Regions from separate parts of the Enterobacter cloacae complex sp. HYC003_NIDB genome, predicted to be linked through region 1. Evidence: predicted binding sites of a transcription regulator. Region 1 holds the regulator's gene; each other region holds the start of a gene.

What was found. The regulator Fur, encoded in region 1, represses iron uptake genes when iron is present. The targets are predictions, from matches to a motif close to ATAATAATGAGAACNACTATCAA.
Region 2: the regulator Fur is predicted to act here: its motif matches at 3,304-3,326, upstream of ftnA (non-heme ferritin).
Region 3: the regulator Fur is predicted to act here: its motif matches at 3,304-3,326, upstream of O1722_RS10295 (TonB-dependent siderophore receptor).

The regions. Positions count from the first base shown of each region.
Region 1 is NZ_CP114220.1:3,439,677-3,444,184, reverse strand. Features, by position in the region: gene glnS (glutamine--tRNA ligase) at 1-1,055, shown strand, start outside; gene chiP (chitoporin ChiP) at 1,502-2,899, shown strand; gene chiQ (ChiQ/YbfN family lipoprotein) at 2,947-3,273, shown strand; gene fur (ferric iron uptake transcriptional regulator) at 3,365-3,811, opposite strand; gene fldA (flavodoxin FldA) at 4,103-4,508, opposite strand, start outside.
Region 2 is NZ_CP114220.1:1,932,684-1,937,191, reverse strand. Features, by position in the region: gene O1722_RS09095 (DUF2766 family protein) at 1-182, opposite strand, end outside; gene azuC (stress response protein AzuC) at 289-372, opposite strand; gene O1722_RS09085 (MFS transporter) at 587-2,005, shown strand; gene O1722_RS09080 (RpiB/LacA/LacB family sugar-phosphate isomerase) at 2,048-2,686, opposite strand; gene yecR (YecR family lipoprotein) at 2,932-3,270, shown strand; gene ftnA (non-heme ferritin) at 3,471-3,968, shown strand; gene O1722_RS09065 (YecH family metal-binding protein) at 4,005-4,241, opposite strand; gene tyrP (tyrosine transporter TyrP) at 4,433-4,508, shown strand, end outside.
Region 3 is NZ_CP114220.1:2,191,477-2,195,984, forward strand. Features, by position in the region: gene tonB (TonB system transport protein TonB) at 1-544, shown strand, start outside; gene yciA (acyl-CoA thioester hydrolase YciA) at 583-978, opposite strand; gene O1722_RS10295 (TonB-dependent siderophore receptor) at 1,076-3,262, opposite strand; gene O1722_RS10300 (septation protein A) at 3,442-3,981, opposite strand; gene O1722_RS10305 (YciC family protein) at 3,995-4,508, opposite strand, start outside.

The DNA.
Region 1 (4,508 bases):
AGTGGTGCATCTACCCGATGTACGACTTCACCCACTGCATCAGCGATGCGCTGGAAGGCATTACGCACTCTCTGTGCACGCTGGAATTCCAGGACAACCGTCGTCTGTACGACTGGGTGCTGGATAACATCACCATTCCTGTGCATCCGCGTCAGTACGAGTTCTCTCGTCTGAACCTGGAATACACCGTGATGTCCAAGCGTAAGCTGAACCTGCTGGTCACCGACAAGCACGTTGAAGGCTGGGACGACCCGCGTATGCCCACCATCTCTGGCCTGCGTCGTCGTGGCTATACCTCGGCGTCTATTCGTGAGTTCTGCAAACGTATTGGCGTTACCAAGCAGGACAACACCATCGAAATGGCGTCTCTGGAATCCTGCATTCGCGAAGACCTGAACGAAAACGCGCCGCGCGCGATGGCAGTGATCGATCCAGTGAAACTGGTCATCGAAAACTATCCGCAGGGTGGAAGCGAACTGGTCTCGATGCCTAACCATCCTAACAAACCGGAAATGGGCACCCGCGACGTGCCGTTCAGCGGTGAAATCTGGATCGATCGCGCCGACTTCCGTGAAGAAGCGAACAAGCAGTACAAGCGTCTGGTGCTGGGCAAAGAAGTGCGTCTGCGTAACGCCTATGTGATCAAAGCCGAGCGCGTAGAGAAAGATGCGGAAGGTAACATCACGACCATCTTCTGTACGTACGACGCAGAGACGCTGAGTAAAGATCCGGCGGATGGCCGTAAAGTAAAAGGTGTAATCCACTGGGTGAGTGCGCAGCATGCGCTGCCGGTTGAGATCCGTCTCTACGATCGTCTGTTCAGCGTACCTAACCCAGGCGCTGCGGAGGACTTCCTGGCGGTTATCAACCCTGAGTCGCTGATTATCAAGCAGGGGTATGCCGAGCCGTCTCTGAAAGCCGCTGAAGCCGGTAAAGCGTTCCAGTTTGAACGTGAGGGTTACTTCTGCCTGGACAGCCGTTACAGCACGGCGGAAAAACCGGTATTTAACCGTACCGTCGGTCTGCGTGATACCTGGACTAAGATCGGCGAATAATCACGCTGGCATGGTCAATGAGAAACAAACGCCGCGTAATGCGGCGTTTTTTTATTTAACGATCATGTCGTTAAGCATCGGGATGATGAATTAAAGCCAACATTCCAGGTCAATGTGGTGCTACTTATTTTATTTAAAAAAGTTTGTTGTTTTCCAAAAACAGAAACGCTGAAAAATATATTCACAATATCAATGTTACTTACTGAAAATTAGCGCATTCCCCCGCCAGTACTTGCTTCCCGGTAAATGTTACAAAGCACTACGAAATATGTGCTCTTCGTCATAATCCTGACTTTTGCCTGATTAAAAGCATTGATAATTCGCGTCGCGAAAAATAACCTAAAGACGGTAGTTAATTCGAGGGTATTTCTGACTACCCCTGACCACTTGGTCTTTTCTGTTTTTCGCCGTTTAAGGCGTTTTAATTCGTCAAAGAGGAATAATCTATGCGTACGTTCAGTGGCAAACGTAGTGCGCTGGCGCTGGCTATCGCCGGTGTGACAGCAATGTCGGGCCTGGTGGTTGCGCCAGAGGCAAAAGCAGCAGGTTTCATCGAAGATTCCACCCTCACGGGCGGTATTTATTACTGGCAGCGTGAGCGTGACCGTAAAGACGTCACTGAAGATAAATACAAAACCAACCTTTCTCACTCGACCTGGAACGCCAACCTTGATTTCCAGTCGGGATATGCCGCCGATATGTTCGGGATCGATATTGCAGCGTTCACCGCAATTGAAATGGCCGAAAATGGCGACAGCGGCCATCCGAACGAAATTGCGTTCTCCTCCAGCAATAAAGCCTACGACGAAGACTGGTCCGGCGATAAAAGCGGAATCAGCCTGTATAAAGCGGCTGCAAAATTCAAATATGGTCCGGTCTGGGCGCGTGGAGGTTATATCCAGCCAACCGGCCAGACGCTGTTAGCACCGCACTGGAGCTTTATGCCAGGTACCTATCAGGGTGCGGAAGCCGGTGCTAATTTTGACTACGGCGATGCGGGGGCGTTGAGCTTCTCCTATATGTGGACCAACGAGTACAAAGCGCCGTGGCACATTGAGATGGACAAGTTCTATCAGAACGATAAAAAAACCAAAGTTGATTATCTCCACTCGCTGGGGGCGAAGTACGACTTCAAAAACGATCTGGTGCTGGAAGCTGCTTTTGGTCAGGCTGAAGGCTATATCGATCAGTACTTTGCTAAAGCCAGCTACAAATTTGATATCGCGGGTAGCCCGCTGAGCACCAGCTATCAGTTCTACGGTACGCGCGACAAAGTCAGTGATGGCAGCGTAAATGATATCTATGACGGCACCGCGTGGTTACAGGCGCTGACCTTCGGTTACAAGGTAGGTCAGGTTGATTTACGTCTGGAGGGAACATGGGTCAAGGCAGAAGGGCAGCAGGGCTACTTCCTGCAACGTATGACGCCAACCTACGCCTCTTCCAATGGTCGTCTGGATATCTGGTGGGATAACCGCTCTGACTTTAACGCCGACGGCGAAAAGGCGGTCTTCTTCGGCGCAATGTATGACCTGAAGAACTGGAATCTGCCTGGCTGGGCGGTGGGTGCGTCCTACGCGTACGCCTGGGACGCAAAGCCAGCAGATATGGCTACGCCAGACGCCTACTACGATCCGAATTACCGTCTGAAAGAGTCTTCATACAGTCTGGATGCGATTTACACCCTTCAGGAGGGCCGTGCGAAAGGCACGATGTTCAAACTGCACTTCACCCAGTATGACAACCACTCCGATATCCCGAGCTACGCGGGCGGTTACGGCAACATCTTCCAGGATGAACGTGACGTGAAATTCATGGTCATTGCGCCATTCACAATCTTCTGATGAACACGCAGGCGGGCGAAATCCCGCCTGCATGGAGACTGCATATGATGAAAAAAATGGTAATCGTTGCGCTGCTGGCATCGGGGCTGGTGGCGTGTGCGCAGGATCAGGCGCAGAAAGAAGACTCCCGTCTGAAGGAGGCGTATAGCGCCTGCATCAATACAGCACAAGGATCGCCAGAGAAGATTGAAGCCTGCCAGAGCGTGCTGAATGTGCTGAAAAAAGAGAAAGCGCATGAGCAGTTTGCGACGCAGGAAAATGTTCGCGTGATGGATTACCAGGCCTGTATCCAGGCGCGGAAAAGCGGTAACGATCAGGAAGTGGCGAAGCGTTGCGATAAGATCTGGGACGAGATTCGCAATAACAATAAATAAGTTGCTTTACGCCCGGTGGCGCAGCGCCACCGGGCTTTTTTCAGGCAAAAAAAAGCCAACCTTACGGCTGGCTCAGAGTATGAACACGATATTATTTCGCGTCGTGCGCGTGGTCGTCTTCGCGGCAATCGCCTTCAGCGCAGTGACCGTACAGGTACAGGCTGTGGTTGGTCAGGCGGATGCCATGACGGGCGGCGATTTCACGCTGGCGTGATTCAATGGAATCATCGCTAAATTCAATGACCTTGCCACAGTCGAGGCAGATCAGGTGATCGTGGTGATGCTGCTGAGTCAGCTCGAACACGGATTTACCGCCTTCGAAATTATGACGAGTAACAATGCCCGCGTCATCAAACTGGTTCAGCACACGATAGACGGTTGCCAGCCCAATCTCTTCACCCATATCGATAAGACGCTTATAAAGGTCTTCCGCACTGACATGGTGATTGTCTGGCCCCTGAAGCACTTCAAGGATTTTTAACCGAGGAAGCGTTACTTTCAGGCCAGCTTTCTTTAATGCGGTATTGTTGTCAGTCATGCGGAATCTGTCCTGTTGCTAAACGATTCACTTCAAAAGAAGAAGTGACAGAAAATGCACTTGGGATAATGCGTCTCATTATAGAACTGCCATGGCTAAATGAAAACTGCAAGTCTCAAGCAAAGTATGCTTATAAAAACGTGGTATCACCAACAAACTTGTTCGATGGCACCCACTTTTTACCAGGGGGATATTGTACAGGTCTGGGCGAAAAAGTTAAAAGTTTGTAGCAATTAATTTAATCGGTTTTACCTGGAAAACGGGCGCAACCGGAGTTGCGCCGCAGGGATATCAGGCGTTAAGGATATCGTCCAGGTTCAGCTCTTCACGAACCTGCTTAACCCATTTTTCTACACGCTCAGCGGTCAGCTCTGGCTGACGGTCTTCATCAATGGCCAGGCCAACGAAGTGATCGTCATCTGCCAGACCTTTGGACGCTTCGAAATGGTAACCCGCCGTTGGCCAGTGACCGACGATCGCAGCACCGCGTGGCTCAATGATGTCGCGAATAGTGCCCAGCGCATCACAGAAATACTCAGCATAGTCTTCCTGATCGCCACAGCCAAACAGGGCAACCAGCTTGCCGTTGAAGTCTACTTCTTCCAGCGTCGGGAAGAAATCGTCCCAGTCACACTGTGCTTCACCGTAGTACCAGGTCGGGATGCCCAGCAGCAGGATGTCATAGCCCTCGAGATCT
Region 2 (4,508 bases), 1.5 Mb from region 1:
GTAACCGGGTCCGCCGCAGCAGGATGGTTGGTGAAATCGATGTTTTTCAGCTGGGTCGACATCTTTTCGCGTACCTCAACCGGCGCGATAACGTCAATCACATCAAGGATTTGTTTGATAACCAGCTGGCAGGCGACGACGTCAGATACCAGTTCCTGATCGGCGCTCAGGTTTTGTGACATGGGGTTCTCCTTATTCAAAGGCCGCCATAGTAGCAAAACAGACGCCCTTCCATCTCCCTCTCGTCGTCCGCAGACATAAAAAAACCTGCCGAAGCAGGTTTTTTTATCAGAACATCGCACCCGGTGGGACGTCTTTAAACGTTGTGCAGTAGTTTGCCCACATGCTTTTCAGGATTTTGCGCAGTTTCATTATGTTGCTCCAGTAACGTGTTATGCAGGTGTTATTGTCAATACGCTTATAATATGACCACCATCACAAAAATCAACCATTTTGTGACCTGCATCACGGTTATTAAACCCTCAGTGCTGCTGGTTTGTTAAAAAAAGCCATGATAAATCCGCACGTTACAGGCTTATAAATTCCAGTAAATGTTTATAAAATTTTTTGAGCGGGCAGGAAGAGAATGAGTGAAAACGTATCCGGCAAAGAGAGCCGTGGATTATCGCCTGCGGCGCTGCTGGTGGCCGGTGCTTTCTTTATGGAGTTTCTGGATGGGACGGTGATCGCCACCGCGTTGCCGGATATGGCAAAAAGCTTCGGCGACCAGGCGGTGGATCTGAATATCGGCATCAGCGCCTATCTGATCACCCTGGCCGTACTGATCCCCGCCAGCGGCTGGATCGCCGACCGCTTCGGCGCGCGAAAAGTGTTTGCCCTCGCGCTGGCGATCTTCACGCTGGCCTCGGTATTTTGCGGCCTGTCCACCACGCTCGATCAGTTCGTTGCGATGCGCGTCCTCCAGGGCATGGGTGGCGCGCTGATGGTGCCCGTAGGTCGCCTGGCCGTGCTACGCACCACGCCAAAACATCAGCTCATCACGGCAATCGCCACCCTGACGTGGCCTGCGCTGGTCGCGCCGATCATCGGCCCGCCGCTGGGTGGGTTCATTACCAGCTATGCCGACTGGCGCTGGATCTTCTTTATTAACGTGCCGCTGGGGATAATCGCCATTTTGCTGGCACTGCGCATCATTCCGGACCTGCATGAAGATACGCGCCGACCGTTTGATTTACCGGGTTTTGTTGTCACCACCCTTGCCATGGTGAGCCTGGTTTATGCGATGGAGTTGATGGGCGCAGAGCCTCTGCGAACAGGATTAACCGCCACGCTGTTTATCGTCGGTGTCGTCGCCTTAAGCCTGGCGCTGCGTCACTTTAAGCGGGCAACCTGGCCGATGATCAGGCTCGATGCGATGCAGGTGCCGACGTTTCGCGTCACCCTGTACGGCGGATCGCTGTTTCGCGCCTCCATCAGCGCGGTTCCGTTCCTGTTACCGCTGATGTTCCAGGTCGGCTTTGGCATGGACGCGTTCCATTCTGGCCTGCTGGTGCTGGCGGTTTTCGTTGGCAATCTCACCATTAAACCGGCGACGACGCCGCTTATCCGCAGCCTGGGGTTTAAGCGGCTGTTGCTGATTAACGGTGCGTTGAATGTCCTGGCGTTGCTGGCCTGCGCGTTTCTTACGCCGCAGACGCCCGCGTGGCTCATCATGCTGATCCTTTATCTGGGCGGCGTTTTCCGTTCGATTCAGTTTACAGCCATCAGTACGTTGGCTTTTGCGGATGTGCCATCGGTGCAGATGAGCTATGCCAATACTCTGTTTTCAACCGCAACGCAGCTTGCCGTGGGGCTTGGGATCACGCTCGGGGCGATTGGTATTCGTATCGGGGAAAAAGTCAGTGAGGCGATGGGGATTGCCGGTATGCCAGGAATGAGCTTCCGGCTGGCATTTGTGGCAATCGCGCTGATCTGCCTGGTGGGAATGGTTGACACGCTGCGTCTGACTCAAGATGCGGGCAGCGCGGTCTCATCGAAAAAGTAACGCTATCTGCCGGGCAGGCAACGCACCGCCCGGCAAAGTAAATCAGCCAACAATACCGCGCACGAAGGCTTCAATCTCTTTGTCCTGGCAGTTCTCGAAGAAGCACTGCTGGAAGCGCTGGCCTGATACGGCGGTTTTAACCAGCTCAGGATCGATTGCTCGCAGGGTATCCAGATAGTTTTCTTTCACCACCGCCGCTTTCACCTGGTTCAGGATCCCGGCGTTACGCACCTGCGGCTCTTTACGCTCTGGTGGATAGCCTTCGCCATTGCGTCCGGTAAACGCTTTCTCAAAGATAAAGCGTACGTTCAGTTCTGCCCCCCAGCCGAAGCCCTTCGCAAACGGCAGAGAAAGCGCGTTACCGTTGTTGATTTGCGCAAACAGGAAAGCATCCGCAGGATCGATGCAGTAACCGCAAATCACACCCGGATGGATGTTCAGAGACATCAGCGCGCCCTGCCCGGTACCGCAGCCGGTAACAACAAAATCAACGGCTTTAGCGTTAAGCAGAATGCTCGCCATGATGCCCAGGTGAATATAGGTGAGATGATGATCGTTCTCATCACTCATACCGACGTTATAGACCGGAAAACCTTTCTCATCAGCAACGGCTTTCAGCTCATTAAGGATGATGGGATTCTTAGCGGCCTGGCTGTTTTCCATCATCAGTGCAATTTTCATCTTGTCTCTCCTGAATGCATGGCGGGCGATCCCGCTGTGGATACCTTTTCAACTTAACCTTACTATCAAACAAACGCACTTTCAAATTAAGTGAAAGATTGTTTTAAAAAACAAAGATGCGCTCACAATTTCGCGCGGTGGCCCGGCTCGTTGCACAGTGAGAGGGCAGATCCTCCGGCTATTCCAGCCATTGCGTACCATCGCGTTGGTTACAATGGCGTATTTCCCGTCACGCAGAGTGAACCATGAAACGTGTAATCATAGCCGGAACGATCCTGTTGCTCGCCGGGTGCAGTATCAACCGTCAGGCAGAAGTCAGCAGTACGGATGCCCCAAACGGAATTGTGCGCCTCGACTATGGCCAGGCCATGCTGCAAAACGCCTGGTCTGATGAGTATGTTAATAACGGTACGGCAACCAAAGCCTGTCAACATATGGGCTACGCCACTGCGTCAGCCTACGGGCAGCCAATTAAAACCTGCACCCTGATCAGCGGTTCACTCTGTCTGAACGAAAGTGTGACCATTCAGTATAAATGTCAGGGATATGCTGTTACCTCTTCCAGCCAGAATCCGTGGTATTAACCGCTACTGCCAGTCACGCTGGCAGTTTATTTAATAAGAACTAAAACAATTCTCATTAATAAATATAAATGACGGCAATGCGTTTTATTCCCATTCGTATTTTTAATAAGGAAATATTTATTTTACTTTTTGCAAATAATTAAATAACAAATTATAGTGTCGCTCATCGTGAACCAGAATTAATAAACCGGAGCTGCACCATGTTAAAAACTGAAATGATCGACAAGCTCAATGCGCAAATGAATCTTGAGCTTTTTTCTTCCCTGCTTTATCAGCAGATGAGCGCCTGGTGCAGCTATCACAGCTTTGAAGGGGCGGCCGCCTTCCTGCGTCGTCATGCCCAGGAAGAGATGACGCACATGCAGCGTCTGTTTGATTACCTGACGGACACCGGCAGCCTGCCGCGCATTGATAACGTGGCATCGCCTTTTGCCGAATACGGCTCTCTTGATGAACTGTTCCGCGCCACCTATGAGCATGAACAGCTGATCACCCAGAAAATTAATGAACTGGCTCATGCCGCCATGACCAGCCAGGATTATCCAACCTTTAATTTCCTTCAGTGGTATGTGGCTGAACAGCACGAAGAAGAGAAGCTGTTTAAATCCGTGCTGGATAAATTATCTCTGGCAGGTAAATCCGGGGAAGGTCTGTACTTCATTGATAAAGAGCTGTCGACGCTCGATACCCAGAATTAACAGAAAAGCGGTGCTGAGTTTTCAGCACCGCATTATTTAATGGCGGCAAATTTTACTTTCGTGAGTGGAAAATCCGTCTGCTGCTGGAATGAATTTTCCGCGCGCCGCCAGAAACGCCACCAGCTCCGCGGCCGTCATCTCCGAAGCTGAACAGGTATGGAAACGCGCCGCTTCGCCAAAGCGGGCATGTATCGCCTCAACCAGACTCTCCTCCGTATAGCGCTCACCTGACTCAATCATCATATTCAGCACGTCGTGTCCGTGAATTGACATGGTTACCTCTCGCAAATAAAAAGCAGACTAAACGTTCCCTCTACGGCACGCTTTGCGCTGGCTCAGGTTACCCTTTTCTTTTTGTAAATTAATTATTACACCCTATGTAACGGTGATTTGACGAGATGGTGCTTTTCCCTTACTCTGCGCCGCAGAATGAGTCGCGGTATGGAAGCGTTGTAGAGGAAAGCGTGAAGAACAGAACTCTGGGAAGTATTTTTATCGTCGCCGGAACGACAATTGGCGCAGGAATGTTGGCCATGCCGT
Region 3 (4,508 bases), 1.2 Mb from region 1:
GCCGCCGCCACAGCCCGTTGTTGAACCCGAGCCGGAGCCAGAGCCCGAGCCGGTTCCTGAACCGCCGAAAGAAGCACCGGTAGTGATCCATAAGCCGGAGCCGAAACCTAAGCCGAAGCCAAAACCCAAGCCGGTCAAAAAGGTGGAAGAGCGTCCGAAACGCGAAGTGCGTCCGGTTGAGCCACGCGCCACGCAGCCGGTTGAAAATGCCGCCCCGTCACGTCCGCTGATGAATAACACCACGACCGCGACAAAACCGACGGTAACGGCGCCCGCGGGCCCGCGCGCGCTGAGCCGTAACCAGCCGCAGTACCCGGCACGTGCTCAGGCGTTACGTATTGAAGGGCGTGTACGGGTGAAATTCGACGTTACGGCCGATGGACGTGTGGATAACGTGGAAATCCTGTCCGCACAGCCGGCGAATATGTTTGAACGCGAAGTTAAATCGGCCATGCGCAGGTGGCGCTATGAAGCCGGTAAACCCGGCAATGGGTTGATTGTGAACATTGTCTTCCGCCTGAACGGCGGGGCACAGATGGAATAAAAGAAGCCTCCGCAAGGAGGCTTTTTTTTACCTGAGGATCAGCTCCGTGGGAGCTGGCGGGGCTTACCGTCGCTATCCACCGCCACATAGATAAATAATGCCTCCGTCGCCTTATAGCGCTGACCAATCGGCTCAGAAGAGACTTTTTTCACCCATACTTCAATGTTGATGGAGACAGACGTATTGCCGCGTTTTACGCAGCGTGCGTAACAGCACACCACGTCCCCCACCGCGACAGGGCGCAGGAAGGTCATGCCATCGACCCGGACTGTCACCACGCGCCCGTGTGCAATCTCTTTTGCCAGGATTGCACCGCCCATATCCATCTGCGACATCAACCAGCCACCAAAAATATCGCCATTGGCATTCGTATCCGCAGGCATTGCCAGTGTGCGTAAAACCAGTTCGCCCTGTGGGGCGTCATTTGTTGTCATTGTTTTAAACTCGTAACTGAAGACTTCAGGCGGGATGCTACTATGATTTCTGGCTGGAGAGAATAGGGTTAGCGCCCGCAGAGCAGGCGCCAGAGGGTCAGAAGGACAGGGTCACGCCGGCGTAATACGCACGGCCTGGTTCGTTATAGGTCGATGCACCGTCATTTTCTCGATAAATCTGCTTATCAAAGAGGTTGCTGATCCCGGCATTCAGTCGGAGATCTTTTGTCAGTTGATAGTTACTACCGATCCCAACGATGGAATAGGCGCCAATCTCTTTATCTGACATCGCATTCTGCTCTTTGCGGATTTCAGCATTTTCTCTTGGCTTCTGGCGGCCATACATCGTCCAGCTAAGGTTCGCTGAAAGTTTGCTGTTAACCTGCCAGTCGAGCATCGTGTTGACGGTATATTTTGGGATAATCGACAGAGGGTTGCCGGTGTCCTTACTTTCAGACTGAATCATATACGTCGCATTGGTGCGCCAGGTTAGCGTGTCGCGGATAACCGGGACGGTGAGGTTGCCTTCCAGCCCCTCAACAACAGCCTTTCCTCCGTTCTGCCACTGAAGGATATTTGCGCCGCTGCTTGTCTGGCCCAGCACGTCCGTTCCCGAAACAATCTTGTTTTTGTAATCGTTGCGGAACCAGGTTATGCCAGCCTCGTAGCCTTCCAGCGCAAAGGCCAGGCCAATCTCTTTGTTCACGCTGATTTCAGGATCCAGATCCGGGTTACCTAACAGGTAACAGCTTCCTTCGGAAACGTTATTCGGGCAGCCATTGCCGCGCGTGGAAAGCAGATAGCCTTCGCTGGATTGATACAGGTTTGGCGCTTTAAATACCCGAGCGATACCCGCTTTAACCTTGAACATGTCACCCAAATCCTGAGAGAGGTTCAGGCTAGGACTCCAGTTGCTGCCAAACTGATTGTGATAATCAAAGCGGAGCCCTGGGATCAGGTTGGTGCCCTGGCGCGCTTCAATATTGTCCTCAAGATAGATGCCAGTGAGGTCAGCGCTGTTTTTGCTGTTGCGCTCAGAAGCCGTACCGGGAACGCCGTTAATCACTTCTCCCGACACATTTGTCGCCTGCATTGAGGCCGGATCGTTCAGTTCATCACGGTTCCATTCTGCACCCACGGTTAGCGTCTGTTCGACCAGCCAGAAGAAAGGCATGTTCAGTTCACCCGTTGAACGGTATGACTCCAGCCGGCTGGTATCGTATTTATCGCTATTGATCATCCCCTCAACTTTGCCCGTAGAGCCTTCTTCCAGGCGGGTGTTGTTGGTCTTTTCATAATAAACACCGAACTTTGACTGACCCCAGTCCCAGATGCCGTTGTGCGTAATGCCATAAGACTGGCGGTACATTCGGTTCGTTTCGTGTCCATACAGGGACGACACCAGACCGTCAGGGCTGACGTTGCTGTTGCTGTATTGAGTATCACCCGCGTAGATATTGCCCTGGCGGCTGTAGCTGTAGTCGAAATCGATAATCTGCTGTGGCGTGAGTTTCCAGGAGAGCAGGGCATTAATGTCCTTGTTGCGCACGCCTTCACGTCCGGCGGCGTAAGAGCCGTTTTGCGCGGTGTTGATGTCCTGAGCATCTGCGTCAGTTTTGTTGATATTCCCGTACAGACGCATCGTTAACGCATCGCCCGCAAGGGGGCCGCTCAGATCAAAATTAGCGCGTTTCGTCGCTCCCTCTTTATCATTTTCAGGCTGGTTAGTGTACAGGGAGAGCGAGCCGTGCCAGTCGTTGGTCGGGCGTTTGGTAATGATGTTGACGACGCCGCCGGCCGCCCCCGAACCATAGCGGGCGGCAGCAGGTCCCCGGAGCACTTCAATGCGCTCAACCATCTCTGGCGGAACCCAGTTGGTATCCCCGCGGGTGTCGCGCTCCCCGCGCCAGCTGTAGCGCACCGAGTTACGTGACGTCACCGGCACACCGTCAATCAGAATCAGCGTGTTCTCCGGCCCCATACCGCGGATGTCGATCTGGCGGTTGTTACCGCGGCTGCCTGTCGCGCTGTTTCCGGTGAGGTTAACCCCGGGCATTTTGCGAATAATTTCTGAAAGATCGTTAACCGGTGGATCCTTTTCTATGTCCTTTGCCGTGATGATGGAAACCCCCGGCTGTTGCTTCAGCGCCTCTTCAGCGGTGGCCTGAACAACCATTGTTTCACCATCGGCGAGAGGATCTTCCGCTGCGTGTGCGCTCTGATAAAGCGTTGAAAGAATGGCGAGCGTAAGTGTAGCCGGGGCAAATCTTATTATGTTATTCATCAACTCATTTCCATTTGTTAAAAATGCGATGACGAATATTAATGATAGTCATTCTCATTACAATAAAGTGACAGCAAACTCCATAAAATCTTCATGATTCAGACATTTTCGCAGGAAGGATGTAGAGAAAAGAGAAGGCGGAAAAGAGGCCAGACCGCGTGGCGATCTGGCCAGAAGGATCAGTGCTTGTCATCCTGCGGCATGTGGCGATAAATATAAACGCCGCTGAGCAGGGTGAAGATAAGAGTCAGCGCCGTCAGGCCAAACACCTTGAAGTTGACCCAGATATTCTGCGGCAGCCAGAATGCGATATAGATATTCGCCAGACCACACAGAATAAAAAATAGCGCCCAGGCGATATTCAGACGCCCCCACACAGCCTGTGGCAGGGTCAGTTCTTTCCCCAGCATGCGCTGGATCAGCGGCTTCTTCATCACCCACTGGCTGATGAGGAGTGCGCCCGCAAACAGGCCGTAAATCACCGTGACCTTCCATTTGATAAATTCATCATTGTGGAAGAACAACGTCAGACCTCCAAACACCGCCACCATCAGGAAGGTGATGAGCGCCATCTTTTCAACTTTGCGATAGCGAACCCAGCTGTAAATCAGCACCACAGCCGTTGCCACAATCAGCGCCAGCGTGCCGGCATAAATGTCGTACAGCTTATAAAAAGCGAAAAATACGATCAGCGGTAAAAAATCAAGAAACTGCTTCATTCTGCGATCCCAGTTACTGACGAATTAACATGTACAGGCGGAACAAATAGACCAGCAGCACGGCTGAAATCAGATTGCTCAGCGTATTGGCGACAACCGCTCCGACGTTTGGCGTTAACACCGCAAAATTCGGCGCAAACAGCAACAGCAGAGTTTTGGCCAGCAGCCAGCTGATAACGGCCGGGGCGACCAGTCGCATATTGGCCCATGCGAGCCTGATGCTGCTGCGCATGGCGGTGAAAATGCCCATTTTGTCCTGCACAACCATTACTGGCGCGAATGAAAGCACGATAGCCAGCAGCACGCCCGGAACGACAACCAACATTATCCCCATCTGGACCAGCAGCGTGGTCAGGAAGATGAGGATAAACAGTTTTGGCAGCACCGGAGCGCTGGCCCCGATTGCACGTAACGCGCTGACGCGTTGGCCGGCAGACACCAGCTGGATCATCAGCAACACGCCACCCGCCAGAATGGCGTTGCCAATCAGGCCCGAGAAGGTAGATGCCGCAGATGCGCGCAGCAAG